2 regions of the Streptomyces caeni genome follow, and region 1 is predicted to be linked to the other one. Evidence: riboswitches for the same ligand, from Rfam matches in the RefSeq annotation. Region 1 holds a riboswitch; the other holds the start of a gene.
The links. Region 1 has a riboswitch for S-adenosylmethionine ahead of thrC (threonine synthase). Riboswitches for the same ligand answer to the same signal wherever they lie in the genome.
Positions count from the first base shown of each region.

Region 2: linked by a shared signal. The riboswitch ahead of ACFSL4_RS10065 (aminotransferase class V-fold PLP-dependent enzyme) and the one ahead of thrC (threonine synthase) in region 1 are both predicted to bind S-adenosylmethionine.

Region 1 is NZ_JBHUDX010000053.1:150,233-155,851, reverse strand. It holds gene groL (chaperonin GroEL) at 1-1,345, opposite strand, end outside; gene ACFSL4_RS20140 (cold-shock protein) at 1,808-2,011, opposite strand; gene ACFSL4_RS20135 (MoaD/ThiS family protein) at 2,461-2,736, opposite strand; gene thrC (threonine synthase) at 2,791-4,071, opposite strand; SAM riboswitch class I at 4,090-4,232, opposite strand; gene ACFSL4_RS20125 (glucosyl-3-phosphoglycerate synthase) at 4,453-5,424, shown strand; gene ACFSL4_RS20120 (alpha,alpha-trehalose-phosphate synthase (UDP-forming)) at 5,549-5,619, shown strand, end outside.
Region 2 is NZ_JBHUDX010000024.1:41,513-47,131, reverse strand. It holds gene qcrB (cytochrome bc1 complex cytochrome b subunit) at 1-594, shown strand, start outside; gene trpD (anthranilate phosphoribosyltransferase) at 778-1,842, shown strand; gene ACFSL4_RS10075 (PRC-barrel domain-containing protein) at 2,122-2,478, shown strand; gene ACFSL4_RS10070 (hypothetical protein) at 2,521-2,688, shown strand; SAM riboswitch class IV at 2,766-2,882, shown strand; partial or broken gene ACFSL4_RS10065 (aminotransferase class V-fold PLP-dependent enzyme) at 3,064-3,633, shown strand; gene ACFSL4_RS10060 (Lrp/AsnC family transcriptional regulator) at 3,630-3,911, opposite strand; gene ACFSL4_RS10055 (rhomboid family intramembrane serine protease) at 3,908-4,639, opposite strand; gene ACFSL4_RS10050 (hypothetical protein) at 4,796-5,035, shown strand; gene ACFSL4_RS10045 (NYN domain-containing protein) at 5,070-5,619, shown strand, end outside.

The DNA.
Region 1 (5,619 bases):
TCAGCGGGGCCTCGAGCGCCAGCTTGACGGCGGCGGCACCGGTGGCCTCGTCGCCCTCCAGCTCCAGCTTCTCGAAGACCTGGGAGGCCTGCAGCAGGGCCACGCCACCACCGGCGACGATGCCCTCCTCGACGGCCGCCTTCGCGTTGCGGACGGCGTCCTCGATGCGGTGCTTGCGCTCCTTGAGCTCCACCTCGGTGGCGGCACCGGCCTTGATGACGGCCACGCCGCCGGCCAGCTTCGCCAGGCGCTCCTGCAGCTTCTCGCGGTCGTAGTCGGAGTCGCTGTTCTCGATCTCGGCGCGGATCTGGTTCACGCGGCCCGCGACCTGCTCGGCCGAGCCGGCGCCGTCGACGATGGTGGTCTCGTCCTTGGTGATGACGACCTTGCGGGCGCGGCCCAGGAGGTCCAGGGTCGCGTTCTCCAGCTTGAGGCCGACCTCCTCGGAGATGACCTCGCCGCCCGTGAGGATGGCGATGTCGCCGAGCATGGCCTTGCGGCGGTCGCCGAAGCCCGGGGCCTTGACGGCGACGGACTTGAAGGTGCCGCGGATCTTGTTGACGACCAGGGTCGACAGGGCCTCGCCCTCGACGTCCTCGGCGATGATCAGCAGCGGCTTGCCCGACTGCATGACCTTCTCCAGGAGCGGGAGCAGGTCCTTGACCGCGGAGATCTTGGAGTTGGCGATCAGGATGTACGGGTCGTCGAGGACGGCCTCCATACGCTCCATGTCGGTGGCGAAGTACGCCGAGATGTAGCCCTTGTCGAAGCGCATACCCTCGGTGAGCTCCAGCTCCAGACCGAAGGTCTGCGACTCCTCGACGGTGATGACGCCTTCCTTGCCGACCTTGTCCATGGCCTCGGCGATCAGCTCGCCGATCTGGGTGTCGGCGGCGGAGATGGAGGCCGTGGAGGCGATCTGCTCCTTGGTCTCGACGTCCTTCGCCTGCTCCAGCAGTGCGGCGGAGACGGCCTCGACGGCCTTCTCGATACCGCGCTTGAGGGCCATCGGGTTGGCGCCGGCGGCCACGTTGCGCAGGCCCTCGCGGACCAGCGCCTGGGCGAGCACCGTCGCGGTGGTCGTACCGTCACCGGCGACGTCGTCCGTCTTCTTGGCGACTTCCTTGACCAGCTCGGCGCCGATCTTCTCGTACGGGTCCTCGAGCTCGATCTCCTTGGCGATGGAGACACCGTCGTTGGTGATCGTGGGGGCGCCCCACTTCTTCTCGAGGACGACGTTGCGGCCCTTGGGGCCGAGGGTCACCTTGACGGCGTCCGCGAGCTGGTTCATGCCGCGCTCGAGGCCGCGCCGCGCCTCCTCGTCGAACGCGATGATCTTGGCCATGTGAAGTGGTCCTCCCAGGACTGGGGGTGATTACTTCGGACCGCGCCCGCGCCCGCGACGGACGGCCCCGGCCGGTGGTTCCTTGCCCCATCCGGTCCGTGGCCTCACCGACCCGGTCCTTCATTGTCACTCTCACCTTCAGAGTGCTAACGCCAATGATTAGCACTCGACCCCCCCGAGTGCAAGGCGCGCCCGCGAAGCAGGCTCGATGAGAGGTGGCGGCCGGGAGACCGGTGGGCGCAAGGCACGCCCGCGAAGCAGGCTCGTCGGGGGGTGGTGGCGGGGCGTCAGGGCGCAGGCGTCAGGCCCGTCCCGTGAGGGGACGGGTCAGGTGGTGGCACGAGCGGCAAAGGCTCGCGCGATTCCGGATGGCATTCGGGGCCACCTGGACCGAGGGGCCCGTATCCCGGGTGGGATACGGGCCCCTCGACACGTCGATCAGTTCAGTCGTCGGCGCGTACTTCAGCCGGCCACGCGGACCATGTCGGCCTGCGGACCCTTCTGCCCCTGCGAGATCTCGAACTCGACCCGCTGGCCCTCTTCCAGGGTGCGGTAGCCGTCCATCTGGATGGCGCTGTAGTGGACGAATACATCCGCACCACCGTCGACCGCGATGAAGCCGTACCCCTTCTCCGCGTTGAACCACTTGACGGTGCCCTGAGCCATGCCTAACTCCCCTATTACTGGCCCTTGCACAGATCCACACTTCGCGGATCCGGGTCAGACCTCACCCCCCAACGGTTGGGGGCGTGCGCCGGAACGCGTCGACCGCGGCTGAATGTATCTGTCCAACTGCCGTCTGCAACAGGTCAATCGGACGAGAATTCCGGGCATGGCCGGTCGGGAATGTACGAAGAATTCGCCCGACTTCAGGGCAAGTCGGGCCCGGCAAAAGGAGCGAATGGCGCAAAAGCGCTGCACACTTTGGCTACTTCTTGCCGGATGCACGGCAGGAACTCATGGGCCCCGGTGGGGAAACCGGGAGCGTGTTCCCCAACTGTACCCTGCTCAACCATGGAGAATTGCCCCCTCCGTTTCTCCCGCGGAGAGGGCAATTCGATGAACTCTCGGCGTTCACCCTTACCGAGGGTAACGAACACTCCGCCGAGTGACCGTCAGCCGCCCGCGACCGCCGGGATGATGGAGACGCCCGCACCGTCCGGCGTCGCCGTCTCCAGGCCCTGCTCGAAGCGGACGTCGTCGTCGTTCACGTACACGTTGACGAAGCGGCGCAGCTTGCCCTGGTCGTCCAGGACACGGGCCGCGATGCCGGTGTGGTTCTTCTCCAGGTCGGCGATGACCTCGGCGAGGTTCGCGCCCTCGGCGGGCACCTCGGCCCGGCCGCCGGTGTAGGTGCGCAGGATGGTGGGGATGCGGACGGTGACGCTCATGGGGTTCGACCTCCGGTCGGAGTACGGCTGGCAGGGGATGGGGCGGGCAGGAGGTCAGGCGAGGCCGGCCTCGCGGAACGAGTCGAGGGTGGGGCGGATGGTCGCGGTCAGACCCGTGCCGGCCACCGCGTCGAGGGTCTTGAGGCCGTCACCCGTGTTGAGGACGACCGTGGACTTCGCCGGGTCGAGGACGCCGTTCTCGACGAGCTTGCGCGTGACGCCGACGGTCACGCCGCCGGCGGTCTCCGCGAAGATGCCCTCGGTGCGGGCGAGCAGCTTGATCGCGTCGACGATCTGCTCGTCGTTCACGTCCTCCACCGCGCCGCCCGTGCGGCGCGCGATGTCGAGGACGTACGGGCCGTCCGCCGGGTTGCCGATCGCCAGCGACTTGGCGATGGTGTCCGGCTTCTGCGGCCGGACGACGTCGTGGCCCGACTTGAAGGCGACCGACACCGGCGAGCAGCCCTCGGCCTGCGCGCCGAAGATCTTGTACGGCCGGTCCTCGACGAGCCCGAGCCTGATCAGCTCCTGCAGGCCCTTGTCGATCTTCGTGAGCTGCGAGCCGGAGGCGATCGGGACCACGATCTGGTCCGGCAGCCGCCAGCCCAGCTGCTCGGCGATCTCGTACGCCAGGGTCTTCGACCCCTCCGCGTAGTACGGCCGGAGGTTGACGTTGACGAAGCCCCAGCCCTCTCCGGCCGGGTCGCCGATCAGCTCGGAGCAGAAGCGGTTCACGTCGTCGTAGTTGCCCTCGATGCCGACGAGGTCGCCGCCGTACACCGCGGCCATGACGATCTTGCCCTGCTCCAGGTCGTGCGGGATGAAGACGCAGGAACGCAGTCCGGCACGGGCCGCCGCGGCGCCGACCGCGCCCGCGAGGTTGCCGGTGGAGGAGCAGGAGAGGGTGGTGAAGCCGAAGACCCGCGCCGCCTCCAGCGCCTGGGCGACCACCCGGTCCTTGAAGGAGTGCGTCGGGTTGCCGGAGTCGTCCTTCACATAGAGCCCACCGGTCACGCCCAGCTCGCGCGCCAGGTTGTCGGCCTTGACCAGCTTGGTCCAGCCCGGGTTGAGGTTCGGCTTCTCGGCGACGTCCGCCGGAACCGGCAGCAGCGGCGCGTAGCGCCAGATGTTCGCGGGGCCCGCCTCGATCCGCTTCCGCAGCTCCTCGGTGTCATAGTCCGAGAAGTCGTAGGCGATCTCCAGCGGGCCGAAACACTCCTCGCAGGCGAAGACCGGGCCGAGCGGCACGCGGTGGCCGCACTCACGGCAGGACAGGGCCGCGGCGGGACCGAGATTCACGGAGTTCGTGGTGTTTGCAACTGTCTGCGCAGCCATGTGAGGCGAGGCCCTTTCTCCTCATCTTCCTCACGACGCATCTCGCCGTGAGACGGATTTGGCACCTTCCCTAGCCGGGAGCCTCGCTGTGATGACGAGTGCCGGCTGGAGGGTTGCCGGGGCTTCATCGGGCCGTGTCCCTCTGCCCCTCTGGATGAGCTGTATGCGGTTGTTTCACTGGTATCGGCAGCGGCGGCCCCGACATGCGATGGTCACCGGCGTTGTTCAAGACTGTAACCGAAGGCCAGCAGAGTTGAGATAGTCGTCCGAACCGCGAGACGGATCACACCCCGAGACCCATTCGGAGATCCGCTGATCGCCTTTGACGACCGCTGTCCATCGAACGTACCGTCGTCCGCCGAACGTGAGGAGCCGCAGACTGTGCTGGAAGAAGTCGAGCGCTGGCTGAGCACCCGCTCCTGGTCCGTGACCGACCGTCCGCTCCACCAGATCCTGGCCGCGAAACGCGCCTCGGGCTCCACGGTCAGTGTGGTGCTGCCCGCACTCAACGAGGAGGAGACGGTCGGTGAGATCGTCTCCGTCATCCGCCACGACCTCATGCAGCAGGCTCCGCTCGTCGACGAGATCGTCGTCGTCGACTCCGGCTCCACGGACCGCACCTCCGAGGTCGCCGCGGCGGCCGGGGCGAGGGTGGTGCACCGCGACGCCATCCTGCCGCGTATCCCGGCGGTGCCCGGCAAGGGGGAGGTGCTGTGGCGCTCCCTCCTCGTGACCGGCGGGGACATCGTCTGCTTCATCGACGCGGACCTGAAGGAGTTCTCGTCGGACTTCGTCTCCGGGATCGTGGGCCCGCTGCTCACCGAGCCGGGCGTGGACCTCGTGAAGGCGATGTACGACCGGCCGCTGACGCTGGCCGGCGAGGGCCCCTCCGGCACGGCCGCCGCGGGCCAGGGCGGGCGCGTCACGGAGCTGATGGCGCGCCCGCTGCTGAACATGCACTGGCCGCAGCTGGCCGGTTTCGTCCAGCCGCTCGGCGGCGAGTACGCGGCCCGCCGCTCACTGCTGGAGCGACTCCCGTTCCCGGTCGGCTACGGGGTGGAGCTGGGCATGCTGGTCGACGCCCTGCACCTGGTGGGCCTGGACGCGCTGGCCCAGGTCGACGTGGGCGTGCGCATCCACCGCCACCAGGACGGCCAGGCGCTGGGCCGCATGGCCGCCGCGATCTACCGCACCGCGCAGCTGCGGCTGGCCCGCGGCCATCTGATCCGCCCCTCCCTCACCCAGTTCGAGCGGGGCGCGGACGGCTTCGAGCCGCGTACGTACCGCGTGGACACGGAGGAGCGGCCGCCGATGGCCGAGGTCGAGGAGTACGCGGAGCGCAGGGCCGCCTGACCACGTCCCTTCGGGGGCGCGGGCCGGCGCCGCGGCCCGGCGCCGGTTTCGGCCGTTGTATACGGTTCCGCATACGGCCGAGCCGTACGTTTGAGCGTTTTCGGGTCGGGCTAGGTTTCGAGGCATGGCTTCCACGCATGTGGCTTCGCATCACGCTCGTGTCCTCGTCGCGTCCAACCGCGGCCCGGTCTCCTA
Region 2 (5,619 bases), on a different contig from region 1:
ATCCTGGTCGCGATCGCGGTCTACCCGTTCATCGAGTCGTGGGTCACCGGCGACAAGCGCGAGCACCACATCCTCGACCGCCCGCGCAACGCCCCGACGCGCACCGCCTTCGGCGCCGCCTGGATCGCCTGGTACTTCGTGCTGCTGGTCGGCGGTGGAAACGACCTCTGGGCCACGCACTTCCACCTGTCGATCAACGCGATCACCTGGTTCGTCCGCGTCTCGTTCTTCGTGATGCCGGTGCTCGTGTTCATCATCACCAAGCGGATCTGCCTCGGCCTCCAGCGCCGCGACCGCGACAAGGTGCTGCACGGCCGCGAGTCGGGCATCATCAAGCGGCTGCCGCACGGTGAGTTCATCGAGGTCCACGAGCCGCTCAGCCAGGAGCAGCTGCACACGCTCACGGCGCACGAGCAGTACAAGCCGGTCGAGATCGGCCCGACGGTCGACGAGAACGGCGTCGAGCGGAAGGTCAAGGGCTCTCAGAAGCTGCGCGCGAAGCTCAGCAACGCCTACTACGGGGAGGACAACCAGATCCCCAAGCCCACGGTCGAGGAGTACAAGGAGATCACGAGCGGCCACGGCCACCACTGATCGCTGCGCGCGCCACGCCACGGTCGAAGGGCCCCGTCCAGTGCATGGACGGGGCCCTTTGCCGTGCCCCGGGGTGGATAGGGTGGAGCTGTCCCCGAACGGGGGGACGAGGACCCGTCCGCGGCACGGCGGGGGTCCGGAGGAGAACCCAGTCCCCTTCGGGACATGACCCAGGAGCGGCTCATGAGCGCTGTGCACCCCGCTGGAGGCGACACCGCGGCGGGTCGTTCCTGGCCCCAGGTGCTGAACGGGCTCCTCGACGGCCGCGACCAGAGTGCGGACGACACGGCCTGGGCGATGGACCGGATCATGCGCGGCGAGGCGACGGACGCCCAGATCGCCGGGTTCGCGGTCGCCCTGCGGGCGAAGGGCGAGACGGTCGAGGAGATCACCGGACTCGTGCGCGCGATGTACGAGCACGCGAATGTGATCGAGGTGCCGGGACAAACGGTCGACATCGTCGGCACGGGCGGCGACGGCGCCAGGACCGTGAACATCTCCACGATGTCGTCGATCGTGGTCGCGGGCACGGGCGCGAAGGTCGTCAAGCACGGCAACCGTGCCGCGTCCTCCGCCTCCGGGGCCTCGGACGTGCTGGAGAAGCTCGGGGTCAATCTGGAGCTGACGCCGCAGCGGGTGGCGGAAGTGGCCGAGGAGGCGGGGATCACCTTCTGCTTCGCCGTGAAGTTCCACCCGGCGCTGCGGCACGTGGCCGCGGCACGCGGGCAGCTCGGCATCCGGACGGTGTTCAACTTCCTCGGTCCGCTGACGAACCCGGCCCGGGTGAGGACGCAGGCGATCGGCGTCGCCGATCCCAGAATGGCGCCGATCATGGCCGGGGTCTTCGCGGAGCGCGGGAACTCGTCCCTGGTCTTCCGGGGCGACGACGGCCTGGACGAGCTGACGACCACGTCGACGTCCCGGGTGTGGATCGTGCGCGACGGCAAGGTCACCGAGGAGTCCTTCGACCCCCGGGACGTCGGCATCGAGCTGGTCCCGGTGGAGGCGCTGAGGGGCGCCGACGCGTCGTACAACGCCGATGTCGCGCGGCGGCTGCTGGAGGGCGAGACGGGGCCGGTGCGCGATGCGGTGCTGCTGAACTCGGCGGCGGCCCTGGTGGCGCTGGAACCGGGGGAGGGCCCGCTCGCGGACCGGATCCGGGCGGGGATGGAGAAGGCGGCGGTGTCGATCGACTCCGGGGCGGCCAAGCGGGTCCTGGACCGGTGGGTGGCGGTCAGCAACGCGTAGCGCCTGCGGGGCCGGGGCTTCTCAGGGCCGCGGTCCCCCGGGGACGAGCGGGCGGCGGGGCCGAGCGGCCGCCTCGGGGACGATCGGCCCCGCCGCGCATCGCCCCCCGTGCTGCTGCCGCACTGCGGCGGGGAAGCCGCCGTCCGGGTGGTAAAAGGCCAGGTCAAGCGCGCGACGGAGACGCGGCCGGAGTACAGTGAACGCGTGGCGGTTCCCGCCGGTCACGCCCGCACCGGCCGGAACGCCCGTGGGAGACCCGCCGGTCGCAAGGAGCGAGGCATGATTCACTCAGCCGATATCCGCGAATGGCGCAATCAGGATGTGATCGACCCCAGGGGCCGCAAGATCGGGGCCCTGGAGGCCGTCTACGTGGACACCGCCACCGATGCGCCGGCCATGGCCACCGTCCGCACCGGACTGCCCACCCGCTACAAGCTCGTCTTCGTCCCCCTCGACGAGGCGACCCTGGGGCCGGGCTATGTGAAGGTGGCGCACCCCAGGGGGCTGGTGAGGAAGGCGCCGTCCATGGGTGTGGACGATGTCCTCCCGGTCGAGCGGGAGGCCGAGGTCTACCAGCACTACGACAAGCCCTACGAACCCGGAGCCGACCGGGGACGCCGCCTGGCGCGCCGCTGAACAGCGCGTCGGGCGCGGTACCGACGGAGGATGTGGTCGCTCATGGCGCTGTTCCTGTTCCTGATCATCGTGGCGATCGCGCTGGGTCTCGTGGGCGCGGTCGTCAAGGGGCTCTTCTACCTTCTGGTCATCGGCATCGTGGTCTTCGTGGCCGCTTTCGTGCTGCTCGGTGCGCGCTGGTCCCGCTCGCGCCGGCGCCCCGTGCGGTGAGACGGGCGTCCGGTGACCGTCCCGGTATCCGGACAGACATGGCGGTCGGACGGTCACGTCCCGTAGTGTCGCGGCCAGGTCATGAGCGACAGTCATTCGGCCCCGGCCGGCTGTCCGGCAACCCTCCGTCCGTGGCGGGGTGCCCCGGGTGAAGACCGGGCCGCAGGCAGCGAGGTCTGCGGCAAGCGCGGACCCCTCGCCTCACCAGGGGTCCTGGTCGTCCGAGGGAGCCTTTCCGTGAGCAAGCGAATGCGCTAGGGCCGCAGAGCCCCGCCTCCGCATCCTCCTTCTCACCCTTCTCCGTGCCGCCGACGCTGACGCGCGCCCTCCGGCGTGCCGCCCGGCACGGCGATCTCACCTGCCTCACGGGAGTGCGCCCATGCCATCGCCTCCGCCTGCAAGGCGCTCACCGAGGCCAGCTTCGACACCCTCGTCGCCCGCGAGCAGCACCTGATCCGCACGGTCCGCGAGGGTCTCGCCGAGGTCCCCGGGGCCAGGATCCTGTCCCTCTTCGGCGACGACGCGCCGCGGGTCGGGGTCATCTCCTTCGTCGTCGAGGGCTGGAACAGCTCCCGCTTCGCCGCCGCGCTCTCCGCCGAGTACGGCATCGGCGTCCGCGACGGCCTGTTCTGCGCCCACCCGCTGGTGCGCATCCTGGTCGGCGGCGATCCGCGGAGCAGGGATGCGTGCGGCACCCCCGGCGACCGGCCTCTCGACGCGATCCGCGTCAGCTTCGGCGCGGGCACCCCCGACGAGCACGTGGAGCGCTTCCTCCACGCGGTGGGACGGCTCGTCCGCGACGTCCGGTGCGGTTCGGCGGCGCCCCGAAGGGGCGCGGGGAACCGCACGACCGGCCTCCCCCAAGCTCTCGACTGCGTTCGAGCAGGGGGCACCCCCCTCGCACCGGCAGGTGGCGTAACGGACTTCCAGCGAAACACCCCCTAGTTGTCGAGGCCGATCGCGAACGCCGCCTCCAGGTCGTGCTGCGAGTACGTACGGAAGGCGACGTGGGTGTCCGTGGCCAGCACGCCCGGGATCTTGCTGATCCGGCCGGGGATGACGTCCGCCAGGTCGTCGTGGGCCTTGACCCGGACCATGGCGACGAGGTCGTACGTACCGGTGACGGAGAAGACCTCGCTGACGCAGTCCAGCGCGGCGATCGACTCGGCGATCTCGGGGATCCGGTCCACGCTGGTCTTGATGAGCACGATCGCGGTGATCACGGCTGGTGTTCTCCCTCGGGGGCCTGGGCTGGGGGTTTCACCCTACTCGTACGCCCGTAGCGCACCCAGGCGTAGACGAACCCCAGGGAGAAGCCCACCAGGTGGGCCAGGTACGCCACCCCGGGACCCTGCGTGGTACGGCCCGCCGCCATCCACTGCAGGGTCGCCCAGAAGGGCAGCACCACCCAGGCGGGAAAGCGCAGCGGCAGGAAGAGCAGGAACGGGAAGAGACTGGTCACCCGGGCCTTGGGGAACAGGAACAGAAAGGCGCCGAGGACCGCGGAGATCGCTCCGGACGCCCCCACCAGCGTCTGCGCCGACCCGGCGTTGGCGGCGGCGTAGCCCAGCAGCGCGAGATAGCCGCAGCCCGCGTAGAACAGGGCGAACTCCACATGGCCCATCCGCTCCTCGGCCATCGCCCCGAAGACGTAGAGGAAGAGCATGTTGCCCAGCAGATGTACCCAGCTTCCGTGCACGAACAGCGCCGTCGCGGGGGTGAGCGCGGTCCGCGGCGCCCCGCCGAACAGCTCGACCGGCACCACGCCCCAGCGGGCGAAATAGGCCCGCTGCGCGGCGGGCAGAGCGTCCCCGGACCCGTAGGCCGGGTTCAGCCCCGAGGCCGGCCCGAGCAGGAAGATCAGGCAGCACAGGGCGATCAGTCCGTAGGTCACCGGCGCCGACTGGCCCCGCAGCGCTCGGGCGGCCGCCCTGCTCCAGGTGCTGATCATGGAACAGAGCATGGCGTAACGGGACCGATCCGCACAGAGTGCCTCGCCGCGGGGTACGGGCGGGCGGCGAGTACCCGCCAGGCCGTAGGGTTACGAGCCACACGCTCCAGGGAAACTGGCGCATCACGGAGACTGGAAGAAGGAAGAGCAGCCACGATGACGGTTCCCCTGCCGACGGAGAAGACCCGCTGGCGCTGCACGCTCTGCGGCAACCTGACGCGGTTCGACGTGACCCGCTCGTCGAAGGTCGTCGAGTACGTGCACCTGGATCTGGCCGGAGAGCCGACGGTCGAGGAGCGCGAGGTGGTCAGTGAGACCATCGAGTCGGTGCGTTGCCGCTGGTGCAACGCCGTGGACCAGGTGGAGCTCGTGGACAGGCCGGGCGCCGGCTCCTGAGGGAGGCGGTCCCGCACAGGCATTGGGGTGACGGATGGTGGAGACCACGGGCGGGGAGCCGGCCGACGGCACCGCTGAGGTGCTCGACCGTCCGCTGCCCGAGGGTGTGCGCCGCCGGGTCGTGCAGATCGTGTCCGACGGATTCGGCGGCCTGACCCTCGGCGACCTGCCCCCGCAGCTGCGGCAGTACGCCCGGTTCGCCCCGAACCGCCGGGTCAAGTTCGCCGGCAACGCCATGGCGGCGGCCCTGGAGACGGGCGCGCTGTTCCGGCAGCGCATCGCGGAACGGCTCAGAGAGGCCCAGCCGGAGCTCGCCGGCGCCCTCGACTCCGGCTCACCGCCCCCGGCCGCGGACCCGCTCGACGTGGCGGCCGCGGCCTACGTACTGCGCCCCCCGGGCTGGGTGAAGCTGGTGACCGCCGCAGGCGAGGAGGCCCAGCGCGCGGACGCCGAGCGGGCCGACGAGGAGAGCCGGGCCGAGCTGGAGCGGCTGCGCGGGGAGCTGGCCGCCGCCCGCGACCGGACCCGCGCCGAGACCGAGCGGCTGCGTGGGGAGCTGGACTCGGTGCGCAAGGAGGCCGAAT